3 regions of the Rhodoferax sp. SPJ21 genome follow, and region 1 is predicted to be linked to each of the others. Evidence: predicted binding sites of a transcription regulator. Region 1 holds the regulator's gene; each other region holds the start of a gene.

The links. Region 1 encodes sigma-54, which starts transcription at its own class of promoters, with help from an activator protein. Its sites were predicted from a motif close to TGGCANGNAANCTGCTTT; they were not measured.
Region 2: a site for sigma-54 is predicted at 2,207-2,224, ahead of AC4BBN_RS13740 (PQQ-dependent methanol/ethanol family dehydrogenase). Genes of this name have one in related genera too.
Region 3: a site for sigma-54 is predicted at 2,380-2,397, ahead of glnA (type I glutamate--ammonia ligase). Genes of this name have one in related genera too.

Annotation. Positions count from the first base shown of each region.
Region 1 covers NZ_JBYZMO010000002.1:3,550-7,801, reverse strand. The annotation lists gene AC4BBN_RS07795 (thiol:disulfide interchange protein DsbA/DsbL) at 1-175, shown strand, start outside; gene lptA (lipopolysaccharide transport periplasmic protein LptA) at 285-908, shown strand; gene lptB (LPS export ABC transporter ATP-binding protein) at 917-1,669, shown strand; gene AC4BBN_RS07780 (RNA polymerase factor sigma-54) at 1,677-3,254, shown strand; gene AC4BBN_RS07775 (THUMP domain-containing class I SAM-dependent RNA methyltransferase) at 3,299-4,252, shown strand, end outside.
Region 2 covers NZ_JBYZMO010000002.1:1,243,034-1,247,285, reverse strand. The annotation lists gene AC4BBN_RS13745 (c-type cytochrome) at 1-301, opposite strand, end outside; gene AC4BBN_RS13740 (PQQ-dependent methanol/ethanol family dehydrogenase) at 379-2,076, opposite strand; gene AC4BBN_RS13735 (FAD:protein FMN transferase) at 2,363-3,346, opposite strand; gene AC4BBN_RS13730 (4Fe-4S binding protein) at 3,343-4,252, opposite strand, start outside.
Region 3 covers NZ_JBYZMO010000001.1:322,292-326,543, forward strand. The annotation lists gene glnL (nitrogen regulation protein NR(II)) at 1-268, opposite strand, end outside; gene AC4BBN_RS01375 (hypothetical protein) at 265-756, opposite strand; gene glnA (type I glutamate--ammonia ligase) at 917-2,332, opposite strand; gene AC4BBN_RS01385 (competence/damage-inducible protein A) at 2,543-3,382, opposite strand; gene AC4BBN_RS01390 (EI24 domain-containing protein) at 3,348-4,252, opposite strand, start outside.

The DNA.
Region 1 (4,252 bases):
TGTCAGCACCAAGGTGCGCAAGGCGTCCCAGTTGCAGCAGGCCTACCAGGTGGCGGGCGTGCCCGCGCTGGGCGTGGCCGGCAAGTTCTACACCGACGGCAGCCAGGCGCAGAACATGCCGCGCGCACTGACCATCGTGGAATATCTGGTGGCCGAGCAGCGCAAGAAAGCCTGATTCCGTCAAGGCCAGAGAGATGAAAAAGCCCGCGTCAGCGGGCTTTTTTCTGGCTACGTCCAACTCAGGGTGGCTGGCCGTTACAATGGATTGCAAGATTCGTGCCTCTATGAAAATCAACACCCTACTCTCATTGCTCTTGGTTTGTTTCGTCGGCCTAGGCGGAGCAGCCCACGCGGAAAAAGCCGACAAACTTAAGCCTATGAATATCGAGGCGGACGCGGCGCGCTATGACGATCTGAAGCAGACCAACGTTTTTACCGGCAAGGTGGTGATGACCAAGGGCACCATCATCATCCGTGGCGCCCGCGTCGATGTGCGCCAGGACGCCGAGGGCAACCAGTTCGGCGTGGTGACGGCCGAGCCGGGCAAGCTGGCGTATTTCAAGCAGAAGCGCGACGGCCTGGACGAATACATAGAAGGCGAGGGCGAAACCATCGAGTACAGCAGCAAGCTGGACAACGTGCGTTTCATCAAGCGGGCCATTTTGCGCCGCCTGGTTGGCAGCAAGGTGAACGACGAAATCACCGGTGAACTGATCGTCTACGACAACACCACCGACGTATTCACCGTGGACAGTGGCACAGCCGGCAGCAATCCCGGTGGCCAGAATGGCCGCGTACGCGCCATGTTGACCCCCAAGGCCGCAGCGTCGGCCCCTAGCGGCACGGCGCCTGCCGGTGCTGCACCGGTGCTGCGCTCCACTACCACGCTGGAGGGCATGAAGAAGTGACGGCGGTGGTGGAGTCGGGAGAAAGCCGCCTGGAGGCGCGCCATCTGCAAAAAGCCTACGGCAAGCGCAAGGTCGTGAAAGACGTGACCCTGGCCGTCAAAAAAGGCGAGGTGGTGGGCCTGCTAGGCCCCAACGGTGCGGGCAAAACTACTTCCTTCTACATGATCGTGGGCCTGGTGCGGGCCGATGGCGGCCATATTTCCATCGACGGCCAGTCGGTGGAGCACATGCCCATCCACCGGCGTTCGCGCCTGGGCCTGAGCTATCTGCCCCAGGAAGCCTCGATTTTCCGCAAGCTCACGGTGGAAGAGAACGTGCGCGCCGTGCTGGAACTGCAGCACGACGAGGCCGGCAAATCCCTCACCCACGCCGAGATCGAAAAGCGCCTGACGGCCCTGCTGCAGGATCTGCGGGTGGAGCATTTGCGTGAGTCGTCGGCCATGGCCTTGTCCGGTGGCGAGCGCCGCCGTGTGGAAATCGCCCGTGCCCTGGCCACCCAGCCCCGTTTCATTCTGCTGGACGAGCCCTTTGCCGGTATCGACCCGATTGCCGTGATCGAGATCCAGCGCATCATCGGCTTCCTGAAGTCGCGCGGCATTGGCGTGCTGATCACCGACCACAACGTGCGTGAAACGCTGGGCATTTGCGACCACGCCTACATCATCAGCGACGGCCATGTGCTGGCCGAGGGCACGCCGTCCGAGATTGTGGACAACGCCGATGTGCGTCGCGTCTACCTCGGCGAACATTTCAAGATGTGATGTCCCGATGAAGCAAGGCTTATCCCTACGCGTTTCACAGCATCTGGCGCTGACGCCCCAGTTGCAGCAGTCCATCCGCCTGCTGCAACTGTCCACCCTGGAACTGAGCCAGGAAGTGGACCAGATGCTGGACGACAACCCGTTTCTGGAACGCAATATGGACGAGGCTCCACGCGAGGAGTTCGGCCTGGCCCAGTCCGATACGCCGGTCAGCACAGGGGAGCGTGAGGCTGAGGTTGCTACAAGTTCTATAGCTGAATACGCAAGTGAATCCAGCGCGGAAGCCCCAAATGATGCTGAATCCCCTTTGACCGGCGGTGACGACACCAGCTGGGATGGCGACGGCACTTCCGAGATCAAACCCGACGACAGCGAATGGGGTGGCGATGCCCCGGCGCGCCAGAACAACCTGGGCGATGACGGCGAGATGGACGCCACCGAGCTGGCCCGCAACCAGGAGTCGCTGACCAGCTATTTGCACCGCCAGGCCCTGGCCCTGCGGCTGGGCGAGGTGGACCAGGCTGCGCTGCGCTTTTTGATCGAGTCGCTGAACGACGACGGCTACCTGGAAGACGATTTCGAAACCCTGGCGCGTGGCCTGGCCGGCGACGACGCCGAGAGCGTGGAAGAGCTGGTACACCGCTTCACCGTGGCGCTGAGCTTGCTGCAAAGCCTGGAGCCGGCGGGCGTGGGCGCACGGCATCTGGGCGAATGCCTGTTGCTGCAGCTGCAGAGTTTGCAGTCCGTGCTGGGCGAGGACCCTGCACGCAAGGTGGCTATGCGCATCTGCCGCCAGTCCATGGATCTGCTGGCCCGGCGCGACGTGAAGCGCCTGGCCCAGCTGTGCCGCGCCACCGAGACCGACATCAAGGCCGCCATGGCGCTGATCGCTAGGCTGGAGCCCAAGCCGGGGCGGCGCTTTGTCGATGTGGAGCGCAACATCGTGGTGCCCGACGTGATTGTGGTCAAGGTCGGGCGTGGTGGCCAGGCCCGCTTCCGCGTGCAGCTGAATGCCGAGGTCATGCCGCGCTTGCGCGTGCACGACATCTACGCCAATGCGCTGCGCCAGCACAAGGGCGGCGGCAAGGACTCGTCGAACAATGCCGCGCTGCAGCAACGCTTGCAGGAGGCGCGCTGGTTCATCAAGAACATCCAGCAGCGCTTTGACACCATCTTGCGGGTCAGCAACGCTATCGTCGAGCGGCAGAAGAACTTCTTCAGCCACGGTGCGTTGGCCATGCGCCCCCTGGTGCTGCGCGAGATCGCCGACGAGCTGGGTCTGCACGAGTCCACCATCAGCCGCGTCACCACCGCCAAATACATGGCCACGCCCTACGGTACCTTCGAGCTGAAGTATTTCTTCGGTTCGTCCCTGGGGACCGAGACCGGCGGCAATGCGTCCAGCACTGCGGTGCGCGCGCTGATCAAACAGTTTGTTTCGTCTGAAGACCCCAAGAAGCCGCTCAGCGACAGCCAGCTGTCCGACATGCTGAAAGAGCAGGGCATTGAATGCGCGCGCCGCACCGTGGCCAAGTACCGCGAAGCGCTCAGAATTGCTCCGACGAATCTGCGCAAGGCTTTGTAATGGACGGCACCGGACAAGCCCGGTGACGCTATGAAACGATTGATATGAACCAACTTCAACTATTTTTACCCTGCGCCGCCGGCGTGGAAGAGCTGCTGGCCGAAGAGGTGCATGGCATTACCGGCCTGCAGGGCGAAGACCTGCGCGTGATGCGGGGCGGCACGCTGGTGCGTTCCTCCTGGCGCGACGCGATGCGCCTGAATCTGCACAGCCGCCTGGCGCAGCGTGTGCTGATCGAGCTGTCCAACACCGAATACCGCAGCGAAAAAGACCTGTACGAAGCCGCCAGCAATGTGGCCTGGGAGATCTGGTTCACGCCCAAGCAAAGCTTCAAGATCGAGGTCACGGCCCAGCACAGCCCGCTGAATTCGCTGAACTTCGCCGCGCTCAAGGTGAAGGACGCGGTGGCCGACCGCTTCCGCTTCAAGACCGGCGTGCGCCCTGACGTGAACGTGCAGTGGCCCGATGTGCGCATCTACCTGCACCTGACCACCGAGCGCGCCACCATCTACATCGACACCTCGGGCGACGCGCTGTTCAAGCGCGGCTGGCGTGAAGACAAGGGCGACGCGCCGCTGAAAGAGACGCTGGCTGCGGCCATGATCGCCGCCAGCGGCTGGGACGGCACCACGCCCCTGTACGACCCCTGCTGCGGCAGCGGCACCATCGCGATCGAGGCCGCGCAGATCGCCTGCAATATTGCGCCCGGCAGCCTGCGCCGCTTTGGCTTTGAGAAGCTGCTGCCGTTCCAGCCCCATGTGTGGTCCATCATCCAGGACCAGGCCCACGAGGCTGAGCACGAGCCCCAGACGCAGATCTTCGGCAGCGATGTGGCCTTCCGCATGGTCGATTTCGCGACCCGCAATGCCGAGCGCGCGGGTGTCAGCGGTGTGGTCGAGTTCCGTGGCGGCGATGCCTTGCAGCGCATGCCGCCAGCCGAGTCCGGCGTGATGCTGCTGAACCCGCCCTACGGCGAGCGGATTGAAGTCGCCGGTGTC
Region 2 (4,252 bases), 1.2 Mb from region 1:
GCAGGTTGAGGTCGTCCTTGCCCAGCGCGGCATGCGGCGGCATCGGAATGCGGCCCCATTTGCCCTTGGATCCGTACTGAATGGACTGCGCCAGCGAGGCTACCGCATCCTTGTCGTCGCTGTATTTGGCGGCTACGCTGGAGTAGGACGGACCGACCACTTTTTCCGCAGCAGAGTGGCAGCTGAAACAACCGCTGCTTTTGGCCAACTCCATTGCCGACTTGGCATCCGCCTGGCTCAAGGGCTGTGACGCATGGACGGCCCCCATGGCCATCAAAAGGGGGATTGCTAGGATTTTCATATAACAACTCAATCAAAATAAAACCAGGTTCTGGCCGGGCCGCTGAGCATCCGGCCAGAACCGCGAGGCAGGACGCCTTAGGACTTGGGCAGCTTGAAGGTCCAGACCGAACCGCCTTGTTCAAGGAAGTTCACTTTCTTGGCCACTTCACCACCCCACAAAGGCACAGCACCACCCCAGCCGGACACCACGCTCACGTACTGGTCGTTGCCATCTTTCCAGGTGATAGGAGGGGCCACCACGCCAGAGCCGGTCTGGAACTGCCACAGCACCTTGCCGGTCTTCGCATCGGCGGCCTTCAGGTAGCCTTCTGGCGTACCCCAGAACACCAGATCTCCGGCAGTGGTCAGCACGCCACCCCAGAGCGGCGCGCTGTTCTTGACTTCCCAGGCCACATTGCCGGTCTTGGGATCGATCGCGCGCAAGGAGCCAATGTGGTCTTCAAACAAAGGCTTGATGGTGAAGCCAGCACCCAGGTAGGCACCACCCTTTTTGTAACTGATGGGCTCGTTCCAGATCTCCATGCCCCACTCGTTGGTGGGTACGTAGAACAGCTTGGTTTTGGGGCTGTAGGCCATGGGCATCTGGTTCTTGCCGCCAAGGAAGCCGGGCGCTGCGAACACAGATGCGCCCTTCTTGCCGTCGCCGCCCTCTGCCGACGGATCTCCCGGACGGTTGGCAGGATCGAAGTTGGGTCGGCCGGTTTTCAAGTCGATGCTGGTGGCCCAGGTGGTCTTCTTGACGAAGGGGAAGGCGTTGAGCAACTTACCTGCGGTCGCGTCGATCACGTAGAAGAAACCATTGCGGTCGGCCTTGCCGCCCACGCGTTTTCCGTCCATGTCGAAGGTCACAAACTCGTTCACGCCGTCAAAGTCCCAAGCATCGTTGGGCGTGCCCTGGTAGTGCCAGACGATCTTGCCAGTCTTCACGTCGATGGCCACAGTGGACGCGGAATACAGGTTGTCGCCCTTGCGCACATGGCTGTTCCAGGGGCCGGGATTGCCGGTGCCGAAGTAGGCCAAACCGGTCTTCGCGTCGTAGGTGCCGCCCAGCCAGGTGGCAGCGCCACCGGTCTTCCAGGTCTCGCCGGGCCAGGACGCATTGGTAGTGCCGGTGATGCCGTTTTCCTTGCCGTTCAGGTAACCCATATGGCCTTCGACCATGGGGCGGCTCCAAACCAACTTGCCGGTCTTGGGGTCGCGTGCCTCAACACGGCCTACCACGCCAAATTCGCCGCCGGACACGCCGGTCAGCAGCAGGCCCTCGGCGATCAGCGGCGCAGCGGTGTAGCTGTAGCCAGCTGAATAGTCGTCGATTTTTTCACGCCACACCACCTTGCCGGTGTTCTGGTCCAAAGCCACCAGCTGCGCGTCCAACGTACCGAAAATCACCAGGTTGTCGTAGAGCGCGGCGCCACGGTTCACCACGTCACAGCAAGGCATGATGCCCTCGGGCAAGCGGTGCTCGTATTTCCACAGCTTCTCGCCGGTCTTCACGTCGATGGCAAAGATGCGTGAGTACGAAGCCGTGACGAACATCTTGCCCTTGTAGACCAGGGGCTGCGATTCCTGGCCGCGCTGCTTCTCGCCACCAAAGGACATGGACCACACGGGCGCCAGCTTGCTGACGTTGCTGGTGTTGATCGTGGTCAGGGGAGAGAAGCGTTGACCCTGGGTACCGAGGCCCCAGCTCAGCACGGATTCTGGATGCGTCGCATCCCCTGCAATCATGGCGTCGGTAACCTGCGCCGACACTTGCGTGCCTGCCGCCACCATGAGTAAGCCGAGAAGTTTTCTGTTCACAATCGTGTCTCCTGTTTATTAGCTGGCTCGAAATACCGCCTCTTCAAGGGCGGTGACATCGGTTCCCGCCTTGCACATCGCAAAGCCATCAACCACCTGCATTTGCGCAATATGTATGCCAGTGGATTTGAGGTTTATTTCGCCCTGGATCTACAGGTAAAACCGAAGCAACTGCGCCATCTGCAAGGTGAGGGTCGAGCCAGGCTGCTGCACTCTGCAACACTGTTCCAATATGAGCCAGTGGACGGAACAACCAAGCTCAGGCGGGCAGCAGCGTGACACCCGGCGTGGCCTGCCAAACGCCTTTTTTATCGACCACCAGCACATCCACATTCCAGACCTTGGCCAGTTGCAGGGACTGTTTGAAGCCAGCAACAAACATCACCTTGGTCAAGGCGTCGGCCAACACGCAACTCGGAGCCAGCACACTTACGCACGACAGGCCAGACGGTGAATAACCGGTCGCAGGATCGAAGATGTGGTGGTGCTGGAAGTCGGCACTGAAGCTGCACTGGCTGTCCGCCGAGGTCGCCACACAGCGCCCGTCCAGGGCGATGCGCGCCAGCACAGCCTGCGCATCACGCGGATCGGCTAGGCCCAAGGTCCAGGGCCGGTCGGGCGCAGGCGCACCCAAGGCCGCCCATTCCCCGGTATCGATCAAGGCATGCTGTATGCCCAGGGCCTGCAAACGCGCACGCACCCGGTCCGCCGCGTAGCCCTGCGCAATGCCGTTGAGGGTAATGCCCATTCCCTGCTGCTGCAACGCGATGCCATCTTCCGCAATCTGCAACTGCCGCCAATCGACCCGCTTGCGCGCGCTGCGCACTGCCCCGGGTGTAGGCAGCCGACCCTGGCTTTGGGCAGCCTCAAAAACCGTCCACAGGGGTTGCACCGTCACGTCGAATGTGCCGTGGCTGCGCGCCGATACCGATTGGGCAATACGCAAAATTTCGACCAAATCGGGATGTGGATTTTGCAAACTACCGCTGCGGTTGAGTTCGCAGATCGCACTGTTGGGCCGGAAGAGGCTCATTTGGTCTTCGATCTGCCGGATGGCGTCGCGGACTGTGTCGAGCGCATGCTCCGCCAGCGCGGCATCCGCATGGCCCACACGGACCGTCATGGCAGTGCCCAGACCCGTCAGCGTGCGCGCATGCCATTGCAGGCCATCAGGCTGCCGGGCCTGGGACAGGCCGGCACCGCACAGGCCGATGGAAGTCTGGAGAAAGGTACGGCGCTTCATGCTGTGTCTCCGGCGATGGCGGTGAGCGGAACGATGGGTATCACCAACTTCTGGGCGGCTTTGCGTTTGCCGTTGAAAACCGGCACACAGAGTTCGTCACTCTCGTAGATCACCACGCAATCCATGCACTGGAAGCACTCGCCATAGTCCACCTTACCAGCCTTGTCGATGGCCTGGTAGGCGCAGTCGCTGCGGCAGCGCTGGCAGGGCTTGCCGCACTCCACACGTCGTTTGATCCAGTCGAAGCGGCGCAACCGGCCCAACAGCGCCATGCCCGCGCCCAGGGGGCAGAGGTAACGGCAATAGCCCTTGTAGAAAAAGGCACTCAGGCCGACGGTGAACACCGCCCACAGCACGAACGGCCAGGCGCGCACGAAGTTCAGCGTGATGCTGGTCTTGAAGGGCTCGACTTCCACCAGCCGATCGCTCCAGGTTACAGACACACAGGCCGACAACAAGATGCCCGCAAGGATGAAATACTTGAGCAACTTCAGCCGCGCATCCAGCTGCGTCGAGACGCGCAGTTGACGGATGCCAAGCCGCAGCGTCAACTTGCTGACCAGCTCCTGCAACGCGCCGAACGGGCACAGCCAGCCGCAAAACGTGCCCCGCCCCCATACAAAGAAAGTGACCGCCGCAAAGGCCCACAGCAGCACCGTCATCGGGTCGTACAAAAAGAACACCAGGCTCCGGTGTGCCAGCACGGCCTGGATGACGGCGACGAAATTCACCACCGACAACTGGCCCTGCGCGTACCAGCCGATGAAGACCAGTGTGAACAGCAGATAACCGGTGCGGAAGACTTCCAGCCGGCGCTGGCTGGCACCCAGCCACTCGGGCTTGCGCAAGGCCCAAGCGAGCACGCCAAGACCGAAAAGCAATAAGCCCACTTCTGGCCAACGCCCG
Region 3 (4,252 bases), on a different contig from region 1:
GCTTGAGCCACGCGTCGTAGCGCAGGGCCGCAAACTCATTGCTGCCAGCACCCTCCAATGCGTTCTGCAAGATATGCGGCTCGGTGAAACAGTCCGGGAAGTGCGAGCCTTCGATGGTGCGGCGCGAAGTGCCCAGAGCGTCTTCCAACGCCGCATTGGCAAACATCACCGCGCCGTCGCTACGCAGCACCGCCACCAGCGTGGCCAGCAAATCAAACGCCTGAAAGCGCGCAATATGGGGGTTGGTCGGGGTGTTCAAGGTATTCAGGGAGTGGTTTTAGAAGGTGGAAGACGGGCTAGCTCGCGCTTCAGCCCAGCGATATCGCTCTCGTTGCGGGCAATGGCGGCCTTGAGATCGGCTACACGGTCTATGTACTTCTGGTAGTTGCGGGCTTCTCCGCCCTGCTTTTCAGGCTCGCCCTGGTTGTACTCTTTGAGCAAGTCGGCCTGCCGGGCCTCGGCCTTTTTGAGCTCGGCCTCCAGGATCATCCGGGCGTCGCTGTCGCGCGCACGCTGCTCGGCGCCACCGCCATTGTTGGCGGCAGGCGCTCGCACGGCTGCTGGGTTCGCATCTGGCCGTGGGCCCTGGATCACGCTGACATTGCCACCTTCTACCAATTTGCAGCCACGGGCTGCAGCGGCCTTGGGGTCTTTGATGGAGTTGGTGTACTCATTGCCGCAGCGGTAGACCGCGTTGTCCTGCGCAAAAAGCGGTGCCGAGGCAGCCGCCAAAATCAGTAGCCAATAGGGTTTCATGCTCATGGAATATGCCGACTGGGCCTTATCAGAATGGGTTGCCGCAACGGTACTCTGTTTCTATTGCTTTCCCAAGCCAAAACGCAAAAAGGACGGCTTGCGCCGTCCTTATGGGAAGCCTGGTTGCGCGTTGCGTGCGTTCCCAGGCTGGTACCGCTGATTACAGCGAGTAGTACATGTCGAATTCCACCGGGTGGGTGGCCATGCGCAAGCGCGTGACTTCCTGCATCTTCAGGTCGATGTACGCATCGATGTAGGCATCGGTGAACACGCCACCCTTGGTCAGGAACGCACGGTCTTTGTCCAGGCATTCGAGCGCTTGGTCCAGGCTGTGGCAGACGGTGGGGATCAGCTTGTCTTCTTCGGGTGGCAGATGGTACAGATCCTTCGTAGCGGCTTCGCCAGGATGGATCTTGTTTTCCACGCCGTCCAGACCTGCCATCAGCAGAGCCGAGAAGCCCAGGTAGGGGTTCATCAGTGGATCGGGGAAACGTGCTTCCACCCGGCGACCCTTGGGGTTTGCCACGAAAGGAATACGGATCGAAGCCGAGCGGTTCTTGGCCGAGTAAGCCAGCTTCACAGGCGCTTCATAACCAGGAACCAGGCGCTTGTAGCTGTTGGTGCCAGGGTTGGTGATGGCGTTCAGTGCACGGGCGTGCTTGATGATGCCGCCGATGTAGAACAACGCGTATTCCGACAGACCTGCATAGCCGTCGCCAGCAAACAGGTTCTTGCCGTCTTTCCACACGGACTGGTGCACGTGCATGCCGGAACCGTTATCGCCAACGATGGGCTTGGGCATGAAAGTCGCGGTCTTGCCGTAGGCGTGGGCCACGTTCTGGATCACGTACTTTTGCAGTTGGACCCAGTCAGCGCGCTGGATCAGCGTGCTGAACTTGGTACCCAATTCCATTTGGCCTGCGTTGGCCACTTCGTGGTGGTGCACTTCGACGGGAATGCCCAGGGATTCCAGCACCAGGCACATTTCCGAACGCATGTCCTGGAAGCTGTCAACTGGAGGCACGGGGAAGTAGCCGCCCTTGACTGCAGGACGGTGGCCCGTATTGCCGTGCTCGTATTCCTTGCCGGTGTTCCAGGCCGCTTCTTCCGAATCGATCTTGGAGTAGCAGCCGGACATGTCGTTTTGCCAGCGCACGCTGTCAAACACGAAGAATTCGGGTTCTGGTCCGAAGTAGGCGGTGTCGCCCAGGCCGGAGGCCTTCATGTAGGCTTCTGCGCGCTTGGCCAGCGAACGGGGATCGCGCTCGTACGGCTTGCCGTCGGCTGGATCGACCACGTCGCAGGTCAGGATCATCGTCGTTTCTTCGAAGAACGGATCGATGTTGGCGGTGTTGGCATCGGGCATCAGTTGCATGTCCGAAGCTTCAATGCCCTTCCAACCAGCGATCGAGGAGCCGTCAAAAGCATGGCCCGACGTGAACTTGTCTTCGTCGAAGTGCGACACAGGCACGGTCACGTGCTGTTCCTTGCCGCGGGTATCGGTGAAACGGAAGTCAACAAACTTGACTTCGCTTTCTTTCACCATCTTCATCACGTCTGCGACGGTCTTTGCCATCAAGAATCTCCTGGTTAGGTTGAGCAAAAATAAATCACTGAGAAGGGAATGCAGTTTCTATGCCACCAGCCGAGGCCATTTGTGAACACATCCACCCTTGTATTTTGCCTTGGCCGCGGCGGCCTTCAGCGGGAATACGGCCCGTCCGAGAAACAAATACCGCGTCAATGCACCAAATTGGATTTTGGTTTTTGCACCAAATTTGTGCAATTAAGAACGCACCAATTCGGGGCCCAATTGCACATCAAAATTGTGCAGACCCGCCAACATGGCCGGATAGGCCAGGTCTACCAGGCTGGGCAAACCCTTCACGCCCAACTCAATGTGGCGACCATGTTCAGCGTGGTCCACGCTGGGCAGGCTGAACACCTTGACGCCCTCGAAACGCTGCTCCAGTGCTTCCATCAGCGGGGTCAACGTGGCCTCCATGCTGCCATACACGATGACCGATTTCTCCACCCAGGCTTCCTGCCGGAACCACGGGTGGTAGTACTGGTCCAACACCCATTCCACCATAGGCCAGGCCATCACCGGGAAGCCGGGCACAAAGTGCACATGCTCCACGGAAAAGCCCGGAATCTTGTTGTACGGGTTGGGAATGATGCGGGCGCCTTGTGGAAATACGCCCATGTTCAGCCGGTGGATGTTATCTGGACGGTTTGGCTCGTACAGCGTGCCTTGTTCGCGCGCAGTGTCCTGCATACGCTCACGTATCAGAACCTCGGCTTGCGGGTGCAAGGCTAGTGGCAGGTCCAGTGCCCGTGCTGCGCACTGGCGCGTATGGTCGTCGGGGGTGGCACCTATGCCGCCGGTAGAGAACACCACGTCGCCCGAGGCAAACGCGCGGCTCAAGGTGCTGGTGATGCGCACAGGATCGTCGCCCACGTACTCGGCATAGCCCAGTTGCAGGCCGCGCGCGCCCAGCAGTTCGATGACCTTGGGCAGATGCTTATCGGCACGCTTGCCAGACATGATCTCGTCGCCGACGATGACCAAGCCGAAAACCGGCGCCGACTTATGGGGCTGGGAGGATGGGGTTGGCAGGCTCATGGGCAACAGATTCCGTTTTGGGTTCGACATCAACAACCGGGCCCGCAGCGGCGCGGGCCGGCATGGCAGACACAGACACCTCGGCACGCAAGGCCTGCAAGGCGGCCAGCACATAGTGGGTAAACCACAGCGAGGAGAACGCAAACACCAGGGTGTAGATCCAGATCGCCACAGGCACCAGCACCACAAAAGCGGCGGCAAACAAAGCCCCCGAGGCCCATACTAGGCTGGGCGCAGCGCCCAGGTAGCCAGCCAGCACCCCCATACCCAGCAAGGTGACGCGGTGACGCCGGAAAATCTCTCGCCGCTCCTGCTTGCTGGCATGTACCGCCAGTGCATCATAGGCCATGACGCGGTAAGTCAGCCAACCCCAGATCAGCGGCGGCAGCACCAGTATCAAGGGCGGCACCAGCCACAAAGGCATTGAAACCACCATGGCGACGACGGCCAGAAGCACCGAACCCAGCGCCCAGAACAGGCCACCAATCAGCGTGCCGCCGTTTTTCTTTTCCAATTGGGAAAATCGCCGCTCAGCCACCAGAGACACCAGGGCCGGCGTCATCATCAGGGCCACCGCCAGTAGGGACAACACCACGATCAGCGGGGTAATGGCAAAGATCACCAGCAAAGGCGCCAGCGCCACCTTGAGCTGACCCACGCCTGCAGTCTCCAGCCAGGCCCACATGCGGCCCACCCACTCGGACGCGTCCAACATGCCGCGCACCGCGTCCAAGGCCGGTTCCCAGTAAAAATAACCCAGGCCCAGTGACAAGGCCACCATCAACAGAAGGGGCAAAAACGAAAGTGCAATTACCCGGGGGTGCACGCAGTAGGCTACGGCGCGCCAGAAAGAATCAAGTAGCAACTTCA